One region of the Comamonas squillarum genome, then DNA from elsewhere that is predicted to be linked to it. Evidence: riboswitches for the same ligand, from Rfam matches in the RefSeq annotation. Region 1 holds a riboswitch; each other region holds the start of a gene.
What was found. A riboswitch is a leader RNA that binds a small molecule or an ion and turns the genes downstream of it on or off. The one in region 1 is predicted to bind cobalamin.

Region 1 (7,535 bases):
CACCGCCGATGGTCAACCTTCCTTCGGTCTGGCTCTGAACCTGGAGCGTGACTCTGTTGGCGCCGTGATCTTGGGTGAATACACCCACATCTCGGAAGGCGACATCGTCAAGTGCACCGGCCGTATTCTGGAAGTGCCCGTGGGCCCGGAACTGGTCGGTCGCGTGGTGAACGCCCTGGGCCAGCCTATCGACGGCAAGGGTCCTATCAACGCCAAGATGACCGACGTGATCGAAAAGGTTGCGCCTGGTGTTATCGCCCGTCAATCTGTGGACCAGCCCCTGCAATCGGGTATCAAGTCCATCGACGCGATGGTGCCCGTGGGCCGTGGCCAGCGCGAGCTGATCATTGGTGACCGCCAGACCGGTAAGACCGCTGTCGCGATCGACGCCATCATCAACCAAAAGGGCCAAGGCGTTACCTGCGTGTACGTGGCCATTGGTCAGAAGGCTTCGTCGGTCAAGAACGTTGTGCGTGCGCTGGAGCAAGCTGGCGCGATGGAATACACCATCGTCGTGGCCGCTACCGCTTCTGAATCCGCTGCCATGCAGTACGTGTCGGCCTACTCGGGTTGCACGATGGGTGAGTACTTCCGCGACCGTGGCCAAGACGCCCTGATCGTGTATGACGACCTGTCCAAGCAAGCCGTGGCTTACCGCCAAGTGTCGCTGCTGCTGCGCCGTCCACCAGGCCGCGAAGCGTTCCCTGGCGACGTGTTCTATCTCCACAGCCGCCTGCTCGAGCGCGCAGCCCGCGTGAACGCGGACTACGTGGAAGCCTTCACCAAGGGTGAAGTCAAGGGTAAGACGGGTTCGCTGACGGCTCTGCCCATCATCGAAACCCAAGCCGGTGACGTGTCGGCCTTCGTGCCTACCAACGTGATCTCGATCACCGACGGCCAGATCTTCCTGGAAACCAGCCTGTTCAACGCCGGTATCCGTCCCGCTATCAACGCCGGTATCTCGGTGTCCCGCGTGGGTGGTTCCGCTCAGACCAAGCTGATCAAGGGCCTGTCCGGCGGTATCCGTACCGACCTGGCGCAGTACCGTGAACTGGCTGCTTTCGCGCAGTTCGCTTCTGACCTGGACGATGCAACCCGCAAGCAACTCGACCGCGGTGCCCGCGTGACCGAGCTGCTCAAGCAAGCCCAGTACAGCCCTCTGCCCGTCGCTCTGATGGCCGCTTCGCTGTTTGCCGTGAACAAGGGTTTCATGGACGACATCGAAGTCAAGAAGGTCCTGCCTTTTGAATCGGGTCTGCACCAGTTCCTCAAGACCAGCTACGGCGCCTTGGTGGACCGTCTGAACGAGAAGAAGGCTTTCGACAAGGAAGGCAAGGACGAAGCTGAACTGACTGCAGCGATCACTGCATTCAAGAAGTCCTTCGCTTAATCCGGTCGAGGAGTCATCATGGCAGCAGGCAAGGAAATACGCGGCAAGATCAAATCGGTGGAAAACACCAAGAAGATCACCAAGGCCATGGAAATGGTTGCCGCATCCAAAATGCGCAAGGCGCAGGAGCGGATGCAGGCAGCCCGTCCATACAGCGAGAAGATTCGCGCAATTGCAGCTCACCTGAGCCAGGCAAACCCCGAATATGTCCACCCCTTCATGGTGTCGAATGACGTCAAGAAGGTGGGCGTGATCGTGGTGACGACTGACAAGGGCCTGTGCGGCGGCATGAACACCAATGTGCTGCGTGCCGTGACGAACAAGCTCAAGGAACTGCAATCTGCGGGTGTCAGCACGGAAGCCGTGGCCATTGGCAGCAAGGGTCTGGGCTTTCTGACGCGCGTGGGTGTCAAGGTGGTGGCCAACGCTACCGCCTTGGGCGATACGCCGCATCTGGATGCGCTGATCGGCCCGGCCAAGGTTTTGCTCGACCAGTACGCTGAGGGCAAGCTGAGCGCGGTCTATTTGTGCTACACCAAGTTCATCAATACGATGAAGCAGGACTCGGTTGTGGAGCAGTTGCTGCCCCTGTCGCAAGAAGCGATCCAGGGCTCGGCACCGGCTGCATCCCACGGCTGGGACTACATCTACGAGCCCGATGCGCAAAGTGTGATCGACGAGCTGCTCGTGCGTTATGCGGAATCGCTGATCTATTCGGCCGTTGCAGACAACATGGCTTCCGAGCAGTCTGCGCGCATGGTGGCCATGAAGGCCGCTACCGACAACGCCGGCAACGTCATCAACGAGTTGAAGCTGATCTACAACAAGACGCGTCAGGCTGCGATTACGACCGAGTTGTCGGAAATCGTCGCAGGCGCCGCGGCTGTGTAATACAGCTCGACTGAAATCAATATTGGAGCAACAAATGGCTCAAGTACAAGGCAAGATTGTTCAATGTATCGGTGCGGTGGTGGACGTTGAGTTCCCCCACGGCAGCGTGCCTAACGTGTATGACGCACTGAAGCTCGAAGGCACTGCCCTGACGCTGGAAGTGCAGCAGCAGCTGGGCGACGGCGTGGTGCGTACCATTGCGCTGGGCTCGTCGGACGGTATCAAGCGTGGCCTGATGGTCACCAACACCGGCAAGGCGATCACCGTGCCCGTGGGCAAGGCAACCCTTGGCCGCATCATGGACGTGCTGGGTAACCCCATCGACGAACGCGGTCCTGTGGACCAGACCTTGACCGCTTCCATCCACCGCAAGGCGCCCGCTTATGACGAGCTGGCCCCTGCACAGGAACTGCTGGAAACCGGCATCAAGGTGATTGACCTGGTGTGCCCGTTCGCCAAGGGCGGTAAGGTCGGTCTGTTCGGTGGTGCCGGTGTGGGCAAGACCGTGAACATGATGGAGCTCATCAACAACATCGCCAAGGCGCACAGCGGTCTGTCCGTGTTCGCCGGCGTGGGTGAGCGTACCCGTGAAGGTAACGACTTCTACCACGAAATGTCGGACGCCGGTGTGGTGAACCAGGAGTCGCTCAACGACTCGAAGGTTGCCATGGTGTACGGCCAGATGAACGAGCCACCAGGAAACCGTCTGCGCGTGGCGCTGACCGGCCTGACCATGGCAGAAGCGTTCCGTGACGAAGGCAAGGACGTGCTGTTCTTCGTGGACAACATCTACCGCTACACGCTGGCCGGTACCGAAGTGTCCGCACTGCTGGGCCGTATGCCTTCGGCCGTGGGCTACCAGCCTACGCTGGCCGAAGAAATGGGCCGTCTGCAAGAGCGTATCACCTCGACCAAGGTGGGTTCGATCACCTCGATCCAGGCCGTGTACGTGCCAGCGGACGATTACACCGATCCATCGCCAGCAACGACCTTCGCCCACTTGGACTCCACCGTGGCGCTGTCGCGTGACATTGCTTCGCTGGGTATCTACCCTGCGGTGGACCCCTTGGCGTCGACCAGCCGCCAGCTGGACCCCCAAGTGGTCGGTGAAGAGCACTACTCGGTCGCCCGCCAAGTGCAGGGTACCCTGCAGCGCTACACCGAACTGCGCGACATCATTGCGATTCTGGGTATGGACGAACTCGCTCCCGAAGACAAGCTCGTCGTGGCCCGCGCTCGCAAGATCCAGCGTTTCCTGTCGCAGCCTTTCCACGTTGCTGAAGTGTTCACGGGCGCTCCAGGCAAGTACGTGCCGCTGTCGGAAACCATCCGCGGCTTCAAGATGATCGTCAACGGCGAGTGCGACCACCTGCCCGAGCAAGCCTTCTACATGGTTGGCACGATCGACGAAGCCATCGAGAAGGCGAAGAAGATCTAAGCTTTGCAGAACGGGCTGCCGCACGCAGCCCTGCTCGCAAACTAGTTTCTTTTTCACTCTGAGGATCAAAGATGAACACCTTCCACGTTGATGTGGTCAGTGCTGAAGAATCCATCTTCTCCGGCGAAGCCCGCTTTGTGGCTTTGCCTGGTGAAATGGGCGAACTCGGTATCTACGCCCGCCACACGCCGTTGATCACCCGCATCAAGCCGGGTTCGGTGCGCATTGAGAAGGCCGACGGCGGCGAAGAGTTCATCTTCGTGGCTGGTGGCATTCTCGAAGTGCAACCCGACTGCGTGACCGTGCTGTCCGACACCGCTGTGCGCGGCAAGGACCTGGACGAGCAAAAAGCGGTTGAAGCCAAGCAAAAGGCTGAAGAAGCCCTCAAGAACGCCAAGGGCGAGCTTGACCTGGCCAAGGCCCAATCCGAGCTGTCCGTCATGGCCGCCCAGATTGCCGCCCTGCAAAAATACCGCAAGAAGCGCTGATCCGCTGTTTGCGCAACTGCCACAGGAAAACCACCGCATGCGGTGGTTTTTTTACGCCCGTACCGGATGCGTCGGAGCAGGCCCCGTCTGCAGCACCTGCTGCATATGGATGGTTTGCCACAGCGGGTCGGCATCCTGGTGCAGGGTGATAAAACCCTGGCGCTGCCAGAAGGTTTGCGCGCCTGGCAAAAAAGGATGCGTGTGCAGGTAGAGCCGCTGCACACCCTGCTGCAGCGCCCGCTGACGCAGCTGCGCGAACAGCACGCCAGCCAGGCCTTGCCGGCGCCAGGCCGGGTCCACATACAAGCGCACCACCTCGGCGGTGCCTGCACTGGGCACGGTCAGATGGGCAAAGCGCCCGTCATAGGCGCGGTAGGCAATGCTGCCGATGACGCTGTCGCCCTGCCAGGCCGCCAGCATGCAGCCGCCGGGCGATGCGTAGACCGAGGCAAAGTCGCGCAGGTCGGCCTGCGGCGTGTTGGTATCGACCCGATCGCCAAACATGGTCTGGCGCGCCGCCTGCAAAAAGGCCGCCACCGGCGCGAGATGTTCAACGCGGCGGATGCCGTATGCGCTGGGTGTAGTGGGTGGGTGGTTCATGGCCATCAAACGGCCTGCAGCTTAGCATGCAGGCCCTGTAAATCGGCTACAGTACAGCCACTTTGGTTTCGCAAGAACATGCGCACGGCAGGGTGCCGGGGCATGAGGGAATCCAGGGAGCGCGAGCCGGCAGCCAGCGCCCCCAAACGGAACTGCCCCCGCAACTGTAGGCCACGAGCAGGCCATCCATGCGCCACTGAACTGCGGTTCGGGAAGGCGATGGTCTGCGCAGACCGGCCAGTCAGGAGACCTGCCAAGGTCATGCATTCACAACCCACTGGCAAGCCCCTGGTTTGCACAGAGAAACAGGCATGCCACCGGTTTGCGCGCTGCAAGGCGAACATCGCAAACGCCGGTGATGCAAACCCATTCATGGCGGATGTGCGTGTGTTTTGATCATGACCGGCGGGGTGTCCGGGCGGTGAGCAGCGTCTCGTCTGCGCAAGCCTGTCCTGGCTCCACCGGGCAGCGCCCCGCACCGGATCGGCTCGCACGGCCCGCATGCCCAGCCTCTACCTGGAGAGACGATTCCGATGCCTGTTCGCCGTTTTGCGCTGCCTGCCCTGTTGGCTACCTGTGTATTCACCTCGCTGTCCGCCTGGGCTGCCCCTTATCCGATGCAGCTGCAAAACTGCGGCTACGCGGTGTCCCTCAAGCAGGCGCCCGCCTCGGTCGTCACCATCGGCCAGGCCGGCACCGAGATGCTGTATGCGCTGGGTCTGGGCGACAAGCTGGTGGGCACCTCGCTGTGGTTCAACGCCGTGCTGCCCCAGTTCAAGGCGATCAATGACAAGGTGCCACGCCTTGCGGACAACGACCCGAGCTTCGAGTCGGTGATCGGCAAGCGCCCGGCACTGGTGGTGTCGCAGTTCGAGTGGATGGTCGGCAAGGACGGCGTCGTGGGCACGCGCGAGCAGTTCCATGACCTGGGCATTGCCACCTATGCGATGCCCTCCGACTGTGAAGGCAAGAACAACCTCAAGGGCGCCGATGGCACCCGCACCGCGGCCTACGATGTGCAGGCGCTCTACAAGAGCATCACGCAACTGGCGCAGCTCTTTGATGTGCAGCCCCAGGGCGAGCGCCTGGTCAAGGACCTGCGCGAGCGCCAGGCCAAAGCGGTCGCCAAGGTCCAGGCGGCGCAGCAGCCGAACCTCTCGGCTGCGCTGTGGTTCTCCAGCGCCGATCTGGCCATCGACCCGTATATGGCTGGTAAGAATGGCGTTGCCGGCTACATGCTGCAGACCTTGGGCCTGCGCAATATCGTCGACTCGTCCGAAGAATGGCCCACCGTGGGCTGGGAGACGATTGCCAAGGCCAACCCCTCGGTCCTGGTGATCGCCCGCATGGACCGCCGCCGCTTCCCTGCGGACGACTACCAAAAGAAGCTGGAGTTTCTGAAGAAGGATCCGGTCACCCAGCACATGGATGCGGTCAAGAACAACCGCATCGTCATTGTTGATGCCGATGCGCTGCAAGGCTCGATCCGCCTGGTCGATGGCATGGAGCAGATCAGCGATGCGGTACGCAAGCTCGGCCCAGCGGCCGCGCGTTGATCAGCCGCTGATGCAAGGCTCTGCATGATGGTGGCAACGGCATCAGCGCGCCCATCGGCGCTGCGCAGGCCGCTGCATGGGGCCGCCTGGTGCCTGGGCGCGGCACTGGCGCTGCTGCTGAGCGTGGCGCTGGGCATCGCCATTGGCGAGACGGCGCTGTCGCCCAGCCTGGTGCTGCAGGTGGTGGCCAACAAGCTGGCCGGTGCCCACTACGCCATCGATCCCATCAGCCAGGGCATTGTCTGGAACTACCGCCTGCCCCGCGCGCTGGTGGCGGCCAGCTGCGGCGCGGGCCTGGCGGTCTCGGGCGTCATTTTGCAATCGCTGCTGCGCAATGCGCTGGCCGAACCCTATTTGCTCGGCATCTCTGCCGGGGCCTCCACCGGCGCAGTGCTGGTGACCGTCGTGGGCATCGGCGCGGGCGCCATCTCGATGACCGTGGGCGCCTTTTTTGGCGCGCTCTGCGCATTTGCACTGGTCGCCCTGCTGGCCCACGCCGCCGGCAGCGGCGGGCTGCGCAACAGCGGCCAGATTGTGCTGGCCGGCATTGCGGGCTCGCAGCTCTTCAATGCGCTGACCTCGCTCATCATCACCAAGTCGGGCAGTGCCGAGCAGGCCCGGGGCATCATGTTCTGGCTGCTGGGCAGCCTGAGCGGCGTGCGCTGGCCCGATACCGTGCTCACGGCCTGCATCGCGATCACCGGTTTGCTGCTGTGCCTGCTGCATACGCGCGCGCTCGATGCCTTCACCTTTGGCAGCGAATCGGCGGCCGCGCTGGGCGTGCCGGTGCGCCGTGTGCAACTGGTGCTGCTGCTGGCCGCGGCGCTGATGACGGCCGTCATGGTCTCCATCGTTGGCGCGATCGGCTTTGTCGGCCTGGTGATTCCACATGCCGCGCGCATGCTGGTCGGCGTCAGCCACCGGCGACTGGTGCCTGCCAGCGCGATGATGGGCGCGGTGTTTCTGATCGCCGCCGATGTGCTCTCGCGCACCCTGATCCGGGGCCAGGTGCTGCCCATTGGCGTCATCACCGCCCTGGTCGGGGCGCCGGTGTTTGCCGTCATCCTGCTCCAAAGCCAGCGGAGGCGCGGATGACGGCGGCACCTCTGGTCACGGCGGATCAACCCGTGTTGCAGGCCTGTGCGCTGGGCCTGCGCCTGCAGGGCCGGCCG
Region 2 (7,535 bases), 2.2 Mb from region 1:
GCGATCTGGAAAACGGCCACAACAGTGTGATTTATTTCTCGCCAGTGACCCAGCGCCGCTATCCGCTGGAGTTTCAGCACAACGGCGAGGTCATCGAGATGACCAACCCCTCGACCTTGGCCGTGAACGAAGCCAATGCCTATACCACCAGCCTGCTCAGCGGCCAGGGCGTAGGACAGATCACCAGCTACCAGGCGCGCGAATACCTGAAAAGCGGTCAGCTGGTGCAGATCCTGCCGGAGTGGACCCAGCCTCTGCTGCCAGTCTATGTGGTCTACCCGCCCAACTCGCACCTGAGCGCCAAGGTCCGTGCCTTTGTCGACTGGGTGGTGGAGATTTTTGCGGCCGATCCGCTGCTGCAGTGCAAATAGCGCACTGCGCTCATGGATCTGGATCGCTGCAGGGCGGAGGCACGCGGGGCGAATGCACCCGGTGCGCCGCACAGGCCTCGCTGCCTTCGATGTGGCTTTTGAGCACCGGCACCAGGCTGTCTTCATCGAGGTTGCCGTACCAGACGCCATCGGGATAGACGATCATCAGCGGCCCCTGGTTGCAGGGGTACTGGCAACTGGTCTGCAGCAGCTGCAGCTGCTGCTTGAGGGGCGCACTGGCCTGCACCGCCTGGCTGAGCCGGGGCCATAACGCTGCAGCCCCTTTGGCTACGCAGCGCGGCCCCATGCACCACAGCACATGGCGCTGGTGCGCGGGCACCGTGCTCCACGCCACGGGGTCGGTTTGCCAGCCCTCGTCGCCCTCCTCGGCCACCACATCGGGCTGGGATGTCGCGAGCGCCAGGTTGTTCAGCAAGGCGGGCACCAAGCCATCCGACTGCAGCAGCGGCTGCGCAAATACCAGCTGGGGCCGGGCATCTTTGGCCTGGCTGGCGAGCCAGCGCATGGCGACCTTTTGCAGCCAGCGCCGCAGGGCGGGCTCATCGGGCACCATGACCGGCTGGATGACGATGGTCTGCCGCGCCAGATCGGCCGGCGCAAGTGCAGCGCAAAGGCTGTCCAGCGCCTCGGGCAAGGCCGGCTGGTTGCGGTCCACAAAGGCCAGCTGCATAGGCAGGCCCGGAGCTCCCTGCTGGCAGGCCTGCAGCAAGGCCTGCAATTCGTTCTTGGCGGCGGACCCCAGGCCGCCCCGGCCCAGCAGCAACAAGGCATCGGGTGGTTTAGCCATGGGGTTTGTCCATCCAGTAGCTAACACGGGCCTTGTCCAGGCGCGGATGGCGGTCCACCAGGGACTCGACCTGGAACACCCGTGCAATGGTCTGCGGCGTCAGCACCTGCTCTGGCCAGCCTTCGGCCTCGATCGCGCCGTCCTGCATCACATAGAGGCGGTCGCAGAACTGCGCGGCCAGGTTCAGGTCATGCACCACGATCAGCACCGTGCAGCCCGAGGCACGCACCAGGCTGAGCAGCTCCAGCTGGAACTGGATATCCAGGTGGTTGGTGGGCTCGTCCAGAAACAAAAGCTGGGGCTGCTGGGCCAGTGCGCGGGCCAGCAGCACACGTTGGCGCTCGCCGCCCGAGAGCGAGGACAGCGGATGGCCTGCCAAATTGCTGGCCCGCACCTGGGCCAGGCAGTCGCTGACGATGGCCTTGTCCCGGGCACTGTCCCTCGCCCAGCGCGACTGGTGCGGGTAGCGGCCCATCATCACCAGCTCCTGCACCGTGCAGTCAAAGCCCAGGCCAGACTCCTGGCCCAGCACGGCCGCCTGCTGTGCAAACTGGCGGGCGCTCATCTGCCAGATATCGCGGCCCTGCAGCTGTATGCGGCCACCGGCCTGGGGCTGCAGCACGCGGTAGAGCATGCGCATCAACGTCGATTTACCGCAGCCATTGGGGCCGACCAGACCGACACATTCGCCCTTTGCCACTTGCAGGCTGGCTTGGCGCACGATTTGCGTGGCCTGGGCGCCGTGGCCGGCGGTCCAGGACAGGTTGCTGGCCGTCAGCATCATGCGCTGTCTCCCGGCATCGCACTGGTGCGGCGCCACAGCATCCAGATAAAGAAGGGCCCGCCAATGAGCGAGGTGATGACGCCCACGGGTAGCTCGCTGGGCGAAAACCAGGTGCGCGCGGCCAGATCGACCAGCACCAGAAAGCTCGCCCCCATCAAGGCGCTGACCGGTAGCACGCGGCGGTGGTCGCTGCCCACCAGCATGCGCGTGATATGGGGGATGACCAGACCGACAAAGCCGATGGCGCCACTCACCGCCACCATGGTGCCCGTCAGCAGCGACACCACCACAAACAATTGCAGGCGCAGGCTGGCAGTGTTCAGCCCCAAGGTGGCCGCGCCCTCATCGCCGATCAGCAAGGCATTGAGCTGGCGGGCGCAGAGCAGCAGCCACAGCAGGCCCAGGCCCAGCACGGCTGCGGGCAGGCCCAGGGCGCTCCACTGCGTTGCGGCCAGGCTGCCCAAGGTCCAGGTCAGCAAGGCATTGGCCAGCTCGCGCTGTCCGGCCGTCAACGTGATGAGGCTCGTGACCCCCATCAGCATGTAGCCGATGGCCACGCCGCTCAGGATCAGCCGGGTCGCGTGCAGGCGCCCCTGCTGCTGGGCCAGCGCATAGACCAGGGCGGTAGCCAGCAGTGCACCGATAAAGGCGCCTGCGGTGATCGCATAAAGGCCAGCCGCCGCCAGGCTGCCATAGGCCAGCACCGAGACGGCCCCCACCGATGCCCCCGAGGACACGCCCAGCATGTAGGGGTCGGCCAGCGGGTTGCGCACCATCGCCTGCATCACCACGCCCACGACGGCCAGGCCGGTGCCGACGAGCGCCGCGAGCAGCACCCGGGGCATGCGCACCATCCAGACAATCTGGTAGTGCTGCTGGCTGATGCCGCCCTGCCCAGCATCGGGCTGCCACCCGCCGCCCAGCAGCTGCTGCCAGATGACCGACCACACCGTTGACGCGTGCAGCGATGCCGAGCCCCAGGTGATGGCGGCCAGGCCGCTGGCCAGCAGCAGGGCCAAGAGCAGCAGCAGGCACAGCGCCAAGGACCAGGGCGCGCGCCGCTGGCGTTCATGCAGGCCGTCGCAGCCCGGCGCATGGCTCACGGCTTGGGCTCCGCTGCAGGCAGCCAGGGAACGGAGTCCACGGTGATACGGCGATCCGGGTGCAGGGCGGCAGCCAGGCGCTGGGCCACATGCACATTGCGCGGGCCTGGGGTGGCTTCGGCATAGCTGATGACAAAAAAGCGCTGCTCGCGGATCGCAGACACCCCAGCCAGCTCAGGCTTGGCGCGCAGAAAATCGATCTTGCCCTGGGCGCTGGGCCGGCCATAGTCGATGATGATGATCCATTCCGGATCGCGGGTGATCACATCCTCCCAGTTGCCCTTGGGCCAGTTGCTGGCGATGTCGGCAAAGATATTGCTGCCGCCTGCGGCATCGAGCATGGCCTGGGGCATGCCAAAACCGCCCACGGTCGTGGGTATCTTCTCGCCGCTGTCAAACACAAAGACGCGCGGCCTGTGCGTATTGCCCTGCATCTGCGCGGCCAGCTGGTCGATCGAGGCCTGCAATTTGTCAATCTGCCCTTGCGCTTGGGCTTCGATAGCAAAGATACGCGCCACATTGCGCAGGTCTGCCAAGGTGTCGCCCAGCGCCACACGCTCGCGCTTTTGCACATGGATGCAGGACTCGGACAGCACATAGCTTGCCACGCCATGCTGGGCCAGCAGCTCGGGCGTCACCCCGCCGGGGCGAAAGCCATAGCTCCAGCCGCCAAACACAAAGTCGGCGCGGGCCTCGAGCATGTTTTCCAGGTTCATGTCCTGCGATGACAGCTTGGGCACCTGGGCGAGCTGGGTCATCAGCTCGGGGCTGATTTCCTTGCGCGACGGTATGCCCGAGTAGCCGACCAGCCTGGGCCCCAGGCCCAGAAACAGGAACATCTCGGTGATGTTCACATCGTGCGTGATGGCACGCTGCGGCACCCGGTCATAGCGCTGGGGCTGGCCGCAGACATCGATCTCCAACGGCGCAGCCCGCAGGCCTGCGGGCACTGCTGCCGCTTCGGCCATGGGGATGGCCGCCGCCTGGCTGGGGCGGCTGGGCGGCTGCTGGCCCCCTGGCCGGTCGCAGCCGGTCAGCACCAGGGCAGCAGCTGCCGCCAGGGCACGCAGGGTTTGCCGGGAAGCGCTTGTGGTCATGCTCTACCTTGCTCAGAAACGCAGATGGGCCATTAGCTCAAAGCTGCGGCCATTGCCCATCAGCCATTGCGAGCCGTAGGACGATGCAGCATAGCGTTTGTTGGCCAGATTGCGGCCCACCAGGTTCAAGGTGGTTGTGCGGTTCAGGTTCCAGCCCAGCACCGCATCGGCCACCGTGTAGGCGGGCAGCTGCGCGGTATTGGCATTGCTGGTGTAGCGGCTGGCAACATGGCGCAGGCCCAGCGATGCGCGCCAATCGCCCGTCTGGTAATGGGCCCAGGCATTGGCCGTGTAGCGCGGTACATTGGCCGGCTGGTTGCCAGCGCGGTCAATGGCTGTGGCGCCTTCGAGCAGCTCGTCGAACTGGGCATCCGCATAGCCCAGGTTGCCCTCGAAGCGCCAGGCCTTGGTCGCCCGCCAGCTGCCTGCCAGCTCGATCCCCTTGGACGACTGCTTGCCGCCCTGGATCGACAGCGCGGGGCGGTCCGGATCGCGGGTGATGATGTCTTTCTTGCGGATATCGAAGACCGCCAGAGTCCATTCGCCCTGGCCATTGGGCAGCTGCTGCTTGATGCCCACTTCCACCTGGCGGCCTTTGCTCAAGCTAAAGCCGGTTTGCGACTGGGTCAGCGACAGCAGGCTGTTGACCGGGTCATGGCCTGTGCTGACTTGCGCATACATGCTGGTGTGCTGGCCCAGCTTGTGCGTGAGGCCCAGGCGCCAGGAGGTGCCGCCCAAGGTCTTGTCAAAGCGGGCTTGGCTCAGCAAATCCATGCGGTCAAAATCATAGAGGTCGCGGCGCAGGCCGGCCATCAGCAGCCACTGCTCGCCCAGCTTCCAGGCGTCTTCCAGGTAGAAGGCGTTTTGGCGGATGCGCGAGGTCATGCGCGGCTTGTAAGGGTCTGGGCTGTCCCAGTAGCCACTGGTGCCACCGGTCAGCGGCACATCGGATTCACCGGTATAGGGCGAGCTGTTGAGCGCGGTGAACTTGGCCTGCGACACATCCCAGCCCATCGCTATCTCATGCTGGCCGGGCTTGAAAACGGCGCCTAAGCGGTTGCCGCTTTGCTCCAGGTCGTGGCCGATCTCCAGGTAGTCGTAGCGGTGAACCGTGCGCGTGCTGGCATCGTAGTCATAGCCTTCGATGTTCTTCCAGTGGCGGTCGGCCTTCATATGGTAGGTCTCGTTGCGCAGCACCAGCGCCTCGCTCACATTCCACTCGGCCCTCAATTTGTAGCGCTGGTCCTTGTAGTGGATGTCGCTGTCGAGAAAGTTGAAATTGCGGTCGCCCAGCGCCGCCACCGGCTTGCCATCGACCACCGGGGTGCCAAAGTAGCGCTCGGGCCTTTGGTCGCTGACATCGGCCGTCAGGTCCAGGCGCAGATCGCTGCTCGCCTGCCAGCGGATGGCGCTCATGATCTTCTTGCTGTCGCTGTTGCCCAGTTGGCGCTCGCCATCGGTGCGATCGCCGTAAACATCCAGGCGGTAGCTCAGGCTGTCGCTCAGCGCGCCGGTGCTGCCCAGGCCCGCGCGGGCGGTGCCGTGGGAGCCAGCGCCCAGCAGCAATTCGGTCGATGTACTGCGGCTGGGTTCCTTGCGCACCGCGTTCACCGTGGCGCCCATGGTGCCGCTGCCGTACATCAGCGATGCGGGGCCGCGCAGCACATCAATGCGCTCATAGCCCCAGCTGGAATTGGGATAGGCCACGGTGCCGGCTGCAACCCCCAGGCTCAGCCCGTCTTCGGCCACGCCGACCGAGTTCACACCGGTAAAGCCCCGGCTGGAGAACGACAGCCCGCCATTGCCAGGCGTGCCATTGGCACTCAGGCCCACGCTGCGGCCCACGGCATCGACCACCTCGTAGTCGGCACGCTCTTGCACCTGCACGGCCGAGACCGAGCTGACACTGGCGGGCAGGTCCTGCAGCGGCACGGCCAGCTTGCTCGCCGAGGTCGACGGCAGCTGGAGCGCATTGGGCTCGCTGCGCTGGTCGCTCACCACCACTTCAGGCAGTGAGGCTTCTTGGGCATGGGCTACTGTGATGCCCAAGGCGGGCAAACACAGAACACAGGAGCTGCCAACCAGGCGCAAGGAGGAAGAGAGCCGCTGGGCGGCCAGGAGCCGGTTTTTCGGAAAAGGAACTGCAGTCATTTGAACAAAAGGCGCTAACTGCCTGATGCGGGGGCTGCACTGCACGCGGTCACCCCCCAAGACGGGGTCGCGCGAAGAACCGCCGTCCACACCCCGCAGACAGTTGAGAGAGCACGTGCTGGCCAGAGGCACAGCGCGCACTGCGACTAGGAACAGGCCGGTCTCCGGGCTTACAGGCGGTGCAGCGCAGGCGCTGACCCGGTAGCCGGTCTTCCCAGGGTGCGGGTGTCTTATTGCCTGGCAGGCGTGGACACTCTCTCAACCCCAGTGACTGGGCCCGCGTGGGAGCGGGCCGCATCGGCTACGTTTCCTGTCTACCGTTGCGGGGGCAGCCAAGGCTTGGGGGAGCGCACTCCCGACCTTGTTCCCGTTTCACTCGCATGCGAGCACCTGTAGATAGGCTTTTTTCAAAGCGCAGCCAGTGTACCAGCCGCAAGCCCGGGCAGTGCCTTTTGGCCATGGCCTGTGTCAGCTGGGCGATACAGCGCATGCCCCAGTGGCTGTATCAGCCCTGCGGCAGCCGCGTCGCATAGCCGATGAAGTCAGTGCTGCGCAGCTGGCCCAGCAGCCACTGCCGAAAGCTGGCCTGGATTGGGCGCTCTCCCCCGCCCCGGCGGGTGTAGAGGTGGAACTTGGGCGTTCTGTCCATCGGCAGTTGGCGCAGCAGCTCGGCCCCAAAGGGTGCGAGCAGCTTGCCGCTGTGGATATAGCTGAGCGCATCGACATAGGACAGCAGGCCCACGCCCTGCCCGCTGAGAACGGCTTGCAGCATCGCATCGTGCGTGTGCAGCAGCATGGGGCTGACATGCTTGCCGCCGGGCTCCAGGCCCAGCATCGCATAAATGTCCTGCCACAGACTGTTGTGCGTCAGCGGCGATATCAGCCGGTGGTGCGGCAAATCCTGCGCTGTCTCCACCGGGTGCTCGGCCAGCAGCTGCGGCGCAGCCACGATCACCTTGAGGTCTTCGAGCAGCGGCGTTTCATCGAGGTGGTCCACACCGCCGTAGCCCCAGACAATGGCTGCATCCAGATCGCCGCTATCGAACGAAGGCAGCTCCACACCGATGGAGATGCGCAGATCGAGCTCCGGGTAATCCTTGGTGAACGAGGGCAGCGAGCGGATCAGGTACTGGGTTGCAAAGTATGGGCTGACCTGGATATGGAACTGCGCAGCCTTGTAGTGGGAGCGCACGGCTTCCAGCCCCTGGCTCAGTGCATCGA
Region 3 (7,535 bases), 1.1 Mb from region 1:
GCAACTCAGAGCATCGCCGCTTGCGGCTTGAGCGGATGTCGGATCAGACCGCGTTTGTATCCGCTGGCGGAGCGACTTGGAACAGGGTCTTAAGCCGAGCAGGCCTGGGTGTTGATCAGGCCCTGGAGCTTGTCGGTGTCCAGAATGCGCACATGGCGCTGCTTGACCTCGATGATGTTCTCCTCGGCAAACTTGGAGAAGGTGCGGCTGACGGTCTCGAGCTTGAGGCCCAGGTAGCTGCCGATTTCCTCGCGCGTCATGCGCAGGATCAGCTCATGCTGCGAAAAGCCCCGGGCATGCAAGCGCTGCACCAGGTTCAGCAAGAAGGCGGCCAGGCGCTCTTCGGCGCGCATGCTGCCCAGCAGCAGCATGACGCCATGCTCGCGCACGATCTCTCGGCTCATGACCTTGTGCACATGGTGCTGCAAGGCGGTCACCTCGCGCGACAGGTCTTCGAGCGAGGAGTAGGGCATCACGCAGACCTCGGCATCTTCGAGCGCAATCGCGTCGCAGGAATGGCGGTCGTTGACGATGCCGTCCAGGCCGATGATCTCACCCGCCATCTGGAAGCCGGTGACCTGGTCGCGCCCGTCTTCGGTGGCGATGCTGGTCTTGAAGAAACCGGTGCGTATCGCATACAAGGAGGTGAAGGTCTCACCGTTGCGGAACAGCGCGCTGCCGCGCTTGATCTTGCGCCGGGTGGCGACGATCTCGTCGATGCGCTCCATCTGTTCGGCCGACAGTCCCACGGGCATGCACAGCTCGCGCAAATTGCAGCTGGAGCACGCTACTTTGATGGAGTTGGATGTCATGTATCAATACCCGTGAACAACTATTCAGATAGGAACGACGTTCCTTGGATGGGCCTATTGTGCGTGCTGGCGCCCAGAGGCTTCTTGATGTACATCAAGGACGCGTGGCAGGCCTTGGGGCACATTGGGGCGTCCGCTAGGAAGAAGAACCATGATTTCCCTGACCCCCGAACTGCTGTGCCGTTTTGATGTTCCCGGCCCCCGTTACACCTCGTATCCTACCGCAGACCGATTTGTTGAAGCCTTTGCTGCGAATGAGTACAAGCTGGCGCTGGCGCAACGCGGCACCGGTCTGGCGGGCCGGCTGTCGCCGCTGTCCTTGTATGTGCATGTGCCGTTCTGCGCCTCGCTGTGCTACTACTGCGCCTGCAACAAGATCATCACCAAGCACGCCGAGCGGGCCGACGAATACCTGGATTACCTCGAGCGCGAGCTGGACCTGCAACTGGCCCATGTCAGCGCCCGCCCGACCATCAGCCAACTGCACCTGGGTGGGGGCTCGCCCACCTTCCTGACCGATGCCGGCCTCAGCCGCCTGATGGATATGGTCAAAGAGCGTTTTCATCTGCAGCCCGGTGGCGAGTACGCGATCGAGGTCGACCCGCGCACTGTGAGCGGCGAGCGCCTGCAGCACCTGTACCGGCTCGGCTTCAACCGGCTGAGCTTTGGCGTGCAGGACTTTGACCCGCTGGTGCAAAAGGCGGTGCACCGCGAGCAGCCCGCTGACCAGGTGTTTGCCTTGGTCGAGCAGGCGCGCGCTATCGGCTTTGAATCCATCAATATCGATTTGATCTATGGTCTGCCCCAACAAAGCCCGGCCAGCTTTGTGCGCACCATGGAGCAGGTCAACGCGCTGCGGCCCGACCGCATTGCGCTGTATGCCTATGCGCACCTGCCCGAGCGCTTCAAGCCCCAGCGCCGCATCCAGGCCCAGGACCTGCCCAGCCCCGCCGACAAGCTGGCGATGCTGGCCCAGGCCCTGGCGGCGCTGGAAGCCGCCGGTTATGTGTATGTGGGCATGGACCATTTCGCCTTGCCCGACGATGCCTTGGCGGTGGCCAAGCGCCAGGGCCGCCTGCACCGCAACTTTCAGGGCTACAGCACCCAGCCCGATTGCGATCTTATGGCGCTGGGCGTGTCAGCCATCGGACGCATTGGCGCCACCTACAGCCAAAATGCCAAGACCCTGGAGGAGTACTACGACCTGATCGACCAGGGCCAGATTCCCGTGGTGCGTGGGCTGGCACTGACGCGCGACGACCTGCTGCGCCGCACGGTGATCATGGGCCTGATGTGCCAGGGGTGCCTGGCGATTGAATCGCTGGAGCAGGCCTGGCTGATTGATTTTGCGCAGTACTTTGCCGCCGAGCTGGCCCAGCTGCGTGAGCTGCAGGAGCAGGGCCTGGTGCAGCTGAGCGACGAATCGATCAATGTGACCGAGCTGGGCTGGTACTTTGTGCGTGGCGTCGCCATGGTGTTTGACAAGAACCTGCAGGCCGACCGCAACCGGGCGCGCTTCTCGCGGATTATCTGAGGGCAGGGCGTGGGCAGGCCTCAGCCCTGCCAGGCCGCCAGGCTCTTGTAGAGCATGTAGAGCGCCAGGCACAGCAAGATGCCGCCAAAGATCTTCTTGAGCTGGCCCACCGGCAGCCGGTGCGCGGCGCGGGCGCCCAGCGGCGCGGTCAGCACGCTGCAGGTGGCAATGGCGGCCAGGCCGGGCAGCCAGATATAACCCAGCGAATGCGGTGGCAGCCCCTGCAGGTGCAGGCCGGCCACCATGAAGCCGATGACATTGGTGACCGCAATCGGAAAGCCCAGCGCCGAGCTCGTGGCTACCGCGTTGTGCATCGGCACGCTGCACCAGGTCATGAAAGGCACGCTGATGAAGGCGCCGCCCGCGCCCACCAGGCCCGAGAGGCAGCCGATCACGCCACCCGCAGCCAGCTGGCCGGCCGTGCCCGGCATGGCGCGCATGGCCTGGCTATTGGGCTTGCGGAACATGCGCAGTGCCGAGTAACCAATGAACAGGCCAAAAAACAAACCCAGGTAGCTGCCCTTGAGCACCGCAAAAATACCCAGGCTGGCCAGCAGGCCGCCCAGCACAATGCCCGGGGCCAGGCGTTTGACAAGGTCCCAGCGCACCGCGCCATGCTGGTGGTGGGCGCGCACGCTGGACATCGAGGTGAAGACGATGGTCGCCATCGAGGTGGCAATCGCCATCTTGATCGCCAGCTCCGGCGCCACGCCCTGGGTGCCCAGGATGTAGGTGATGAAGGGCACCAGCACCATGCCGCCGCCAATGCCCAGCAGGCCCGCCAGAAAACCGCCGATCAGGCCCAGAAACGACAGCGGCAGCAAAACAAGAGGATCAGTCATGGCGCGCAGTAAAAAGGCCACCTGAAACAGGTGGCCTGAAACCCCGCTGTCGCGGAGAGGAGAAGACAGGTTGGGCGGAGCCTGCCCGAAAAAATCAGGTGTTCGCAGCGGATCCACTGGACCGTCATCCTGAACCGGGGGTTCAGGTGGGCGAGGGCAACCTATCGTTGGGTTCATCTGACGCGAGACGATCACGCTCAATAGGTAATGTACCAAGCCCGTGCTCGTAGAGCATTGGTTCAAGGAACTATAAAGTCCAGCAGGGCTGCGAACGCTTTCATTGTAATCGCTCGCGCCTGCCGCACCCACCAAAACTGCAATTCAATGTGCCTGGATTGGTCAAAAAAGATAGCTGGTTAGCCAGATTGAGCAATGGGTGGCGTGATATTTTGCAGCCAGGCATTGCATGGCGCGGCAATCTGGTGTTGGCGCCTGCTCGCGGCAGTGCCTCAAGCGCTGGTGCCCAGGGTGTCGGCCGGTTGCGCGGGGGCCGGCGCCAGCGCCGCGTCCAGCCGTTGCATCACCGACTGCACACGGGGCGCATCCCAGTCCAGGCTCGCCTGGTCCCCAGGGGCGGTCTGGGCCTGGACCTCAACCATCGCGGCAGACTGCGCAGCAGCTTGCGCTTGCAGGGCGTCTGCGGTCTGGCTGAGCTGGCTGTTTTGCACTTGCAAATCAAGCAGGTCAAAAGCGACATTGAGGGCCGCCAGCACAGCGATGCGCTCGCGGCCACGGATCTTGCCCGCGTCGCGGATGCCGCTCATGGCCTCATCGACATGCTTGACGGCAGCCAGCAGACGTGCTTCCTGGCCTTCGGGGCAGCCCAGCATATAGCTTTGCTGCATGATGTGTACTTCCAGCTGTTTCATCATTCGTCCTGGTCAAAGGTCTTGGGCAGGCGTTCGATCAGTGCATCCACGCGGGCGCGGGCCGCTGTCAGGCGCGATTGGAGGGAGTCGCGCTCCTGGGTCAGGGTGGTGACTTGCTCTTGCAATTGGGCGTGGGCGCGTTGCAAAGCCTCATGACGGCTCAGCAGTGCCTCCACCCGCTCAAGCATCAGATCCATAGAAGGCGTAGTGGCCATAGAGAGACAGTCTTCTTAAGTGCGCAATGGGTTTAACGCTAAAATTGTACCCGTTGGTGCTCGCCCCAGTGGTTCACATGGGGGCAGTTCAACGGGAAGCAGGAGCGCCGCTTGTGCCCTACAAGCCTTACGCAACCTGCGCTGCCCCCGCAACGGTAAGCGATGGTTGGCTTTTGCGCCATCCACAGCCACCACTATGCCACTGAATACCTTGAACAAGTGTTTGGGAAGGCGTGTGCTGTGTCATCGCCAGCCCGGATACCGGCCAACAATAGTGGAGGCGCGTGGCTGAGGCCTTGCCGCGGCTTCCGTGTTCCCCATTGCCGGCGGGGAGGCTGGCGCGGGGTGGTTCATCACCAACTCAGTGCATGTTTTCCTCTGCTTTTTCGACACGCCCCTTCGCGCGTCCCGCGCTTGCGCCCCGCTCGCGCACCCTCCATACCCCCCGTTTTTTGGCCTTGGCCATCGCAGCGGCGCTGCCCCTGTTTGCGCTGCCAGCACAGGCGCAGCAGGCCCCAGCCGCCCTGGAAACAGAGGGTAAAAACCTGCAAGAGATGGTGGTGACCGCCAACCGCATCGAGCAGCCGCTGTCCGATCTGGTGGCCGACATGTCTATCATCGATGCGCAGACCATCGAGCGCCAGGGCCCGGGCAGCGTGGCCGATGTGCTCGCGCGCGTGCCGGGCATCCAGATTTCGCGCAACGGCGGGCCGGGCACGACGACCAGCGTGTTCATGCGTGGCGCCGATTCGCGCTTTACCGCTGTCTATGTCGACGGCGTGCGCATGGACTCGCAATCGACTGGCGGCGCCTCCTGGCAATCGATTCCGCTGGCGCTGATCGATCGCATCGAAGTGCTGCGCGGCCCGGCCGCTGCCGTCTACGGCTCGGACGCGATGGGCGGCGTAGTGCAGATCTTCACCAAGAAAGGTGAGGGCGCGCCCCAGCCCTATGTCGGCCTGGGCTTTGGCAACCGGGGCACGTTCACGGCCGAGGCCGGTATCTCCGGCGGCGCCGACGGCTGGGATTACGCGCTGGGTCTGAACCGCTCGCAGACCGATGGCTTCAATGCCCGCACCGTGGCCACCGCCAACCCAGACGAGGACGACTACCGCAGCAATGCGGTCAGCGGCCGCCTGGGCTACCAGCTCAACGGCCAGCACCGGCTCGAAGCCACCTTGCTGGCCAGCGATGTGAACTCGGGCTACGACAGCAGCCTGACCGAGGACGACCGCAGCCTCAACAAGATGTTTGCGCTGGGCCTGAACTGGCAGGCGCAGTGGACCGAGCACTACAGCACCAAGCTGCAGTTCAGCCAGTCGCGCGACTATTACGAGACCCGGCCCTCGCCCTACCAGACGGACACGCGCCTGCATAACTACCTGTTCCAAAATACCTGGCGCCTGGGCGTCCACACCTTGACGGCCGCACTTGAGCGGCGTGACGACGCGCTGACGAATGGCGGCATTGACCGCGACCGCCACCAGAATGCGCTGGCGCTGGGCTATGGCCTGAACTCCGGCCCGCACACGGTGCAGCTGAACCTGCGCCGGGATGACGACAGCGAGTTTGGCGGCAAGACCACCGGCAGCGCTGCCTATGGCTATGCCTTTGCGGCAAACTGGCGCGCCACCGCGACGGTAGGCACGGCCTTCCGCGCGCCCACGCTCTACCAGCGCTTTAGCGAATACGGCGACGCATCGCTGCAGCCCGAGAAAAGCCGCAATGCCGAGCTGGGCCTGCGCTGGGCGCAGGGTGCCGACAGCTTCTCGGCCACGGCCTACCGCAACCGGGTCACCAACCTGATCAACTTCTCGTCGCCCGGCAGCTGCGACAGCGCATTCGGCTGCTATGCCAATGTGGGCAAGGCACGCCTGGAAGGCATCACCTTGGCGGCCACGACCAAGCTGGGCGCGTTCAACCTGCACGGCTCGGTCGACTTCCAGAACCCGCGCGATACCGAAAACGACAAGCTGCTGGCGCGCCGCGCCAAGCGCTATGCCACCCTGGGCGCCGAGACGCGTGCAGCCGGTTGGACCTGGGCGGCCGACCTGCAGACCAGCGCCAAGCGCTTTGACAATGCCGCCAACATCAATGTGCTGGGCGGCTACACCTTGTTCAACCTGTCAGCGCAGACCGAGGTGGCCAAGGATGTGAACCTGATCGCCCGTATCAACAACCTGGCCGACAAGCGCTACCAGACCGCACGCACCTATGCCACCGAAGGTCGCAGCGTGTATGTGGGTGTGAAGTGGATGCCGCGCTGAGCGCAGAGGGGATAAGCCAGCCATGACAGACACGACGGTTCAGGACCGCCCAACGGCCGCTTGCGTGGCACTGCTGATTGCGGCGCCCGCATCGGGCCAGGGCAAGACCACGGTGACGGTAGCCTTGGCGCGCCTGCATGCCCGCCAGGGCCGGCGGGTCCAGGTGTTCAAATGCGGCCCGGATTTTCTCGATCCGCAGTGGCTGCGCCTGGCCAGCGGCCAGCCCGTGCATGCGCTGGACCGCTGGATGAACGGTGAAGTGGATGTGCGCGCACGCCTGTTTCAGGCCGCGCAAAGCAACGATGTGCTGCTGATCGAAGGCGTGATGGGCCTGTTCGATGGTGCCAACAGCGCGGCCGAGCTGGCCAAGTCGCTGGGCATCTCCGCTGTGGTGGTGGTCGATGCATCGGCCATGGCCGCTACCTTTGGCGCCATTGCCCATGGCTTGCAGCACTATGACCCAGGCCTGCAGCTGGCCGGTGTGCTGGCCAACCGCGTGGCCACTGCCCACCACGGTGAGATGCTGCGCAGCGGCCTGCGCGACCCGGCACTGTGGCTGGGCGCGATGCACCAGGTGAGCCTCGATGCTGCGAAACCGCGCGCCAACCTGCTGCCCGAGCGCCACCTGGGCCTGGTGGCAGCCCATGAGCTGCACGACGCTGCCGAGCGCCTGGATGCCGCCGCCGACGTGCTGGCGCAAACGCCGCTGGGCCAGCTGAGCTGGCAGGAGTGGCAGCAGCGCTGGACGGTGGCCTTTACCGCGCCTGCTGTTGCCGCCCCGGTGCCCGCCTGGCTGGCCGGGCGCCGCATTGCCGTCGCCCGCGATGCCGCTTTCAGCTTTATCTACACCGCCAATCTGGAATGCCTGCAGGCCATGGGCGCCGAGCTGGCCTTTTTCTCGCCGATCGCAGGCGACCGCCTGCCCGCCTGCGATGCGCTGTGGCTGCCTGGCGGCTACCCGGAGCTGCACCTGCCCGCGCTCAAGGCCAATGCCGG

Region 2: linked by a shared signal. The riboswitch ahead of N4T19_RS04470 (TonB-dependent receptor) and the one ahead of N4T19_RS14685 (ABC transporter substrate-binding protein) in region 1 are both predicted to bind cobalamin.
Region 3: linked by a shared signal. The riboswitch ahead of N4T19_RS09455 (TonB-dependent receptor domain-containing protein) and the one ahead of N4T19_RS14685 (ABC transporter substrate-binding protein) in region 1 are both predicted to bind cobalamin.

What each region holds. Positions count from the first base shown of each region.
Region 1 covers NZ_CP104377.1:3,168,186-3,175,720, reverse strand. The annotation lists gene atpA (F0F1 ATP synthase subunit alpha) at 1-1,390, shown strand, start outside; gene atpG (F0F1 ATP synthase subunit gamma) at 1,409-2,281, shown strand; gene atpD (F0F1 ATP synthase subunit beta) at 2,316-3,719, shown strand; gene N4T19_RS14695 (F0F1 ATP synthase subunit epsilon) at 3,791-4,207, shown strand; gene N4T19_RS14690 (GNAT family N-acetyltransferase) at 4,259-4,807, opposite strand; cobalamin riboswitch at 4,854-5,079, shown strand; gene N4T19_RS14685 (ABC transporter substrate-binding protein) at 5,341-6,363, shown strand; gene N4T19_RS14680 (FecCD family ABC transporter permease) at 6,388-7,458, shown strand; gene N4T19_RS14675 (ABC transporter ATP-binding protein) at 7,455-7,535, shown strand, end outside.
Region 2 covers NZ_CP104377.1:944,412-951,946, forward strand. The annotation lists gene N4T19_RS04445 (LysR family transcriptional regulator) at 1-371, shown strand, start outside; gene N4T19_RS04450 ((2Fe-2S) ferredoxin domain-containing protein) at 382-1,179, opposite strand; gene N4T19_RS04455 (ABC transporter ATP-binding protein) at 1,172-1,963, opposite strand; gene N4T19_RS04460 (FecCD family ABC transporter permease) at 1,960-3,066, opposite strand; gene N4T19_RS04465 (ABC transporter substrate-binding protein) at 3,063-4,163, opposite strand; gene N4T19_RS04470 (TonB-dependent receptor) at 4,176-6,212, opposite strand; cobalamin riboswitch at 6,453-6,723, opposite strand; gene N4T19_RS04475 (LysR substrate-binding domain-containing protein) at 6,820-7,535, opposite strand, start outside.
Region 3 covers NZ_CP104377.1:2,020,085-2,027,619, reverse strand. The annotation lists gene fnr (fumarate/nitrate reduction transcriptional regulator Fnr) at 90-812, opposite strand; gene hemN (oxygen-independent coproporphyrinogen III oxidase) at 964-2,346, shown strand; gene N4T19_RS09470 (sulfite exporter TauE/SafE family protein) at 2,367-3,188, opposite strand; gene N4T19_RS09465 (cell division protein ZapA) at 3,638-4,057, opposite strand; gene N4T19_RS09460 (PspA/IM30 family protein) at 4,057-4,272, opposite strand; cobalamin riboswitch at 4,312-4,556, shown strand; gene N4T19_RS09455 (TonB-dependent receptor domain-containing protein) at 4,641-6,539, shown strand; gene N4T19_RS09450 (cobyrinate a,c-diamide synthase) at 6,562-7,535, shown strand, end outside.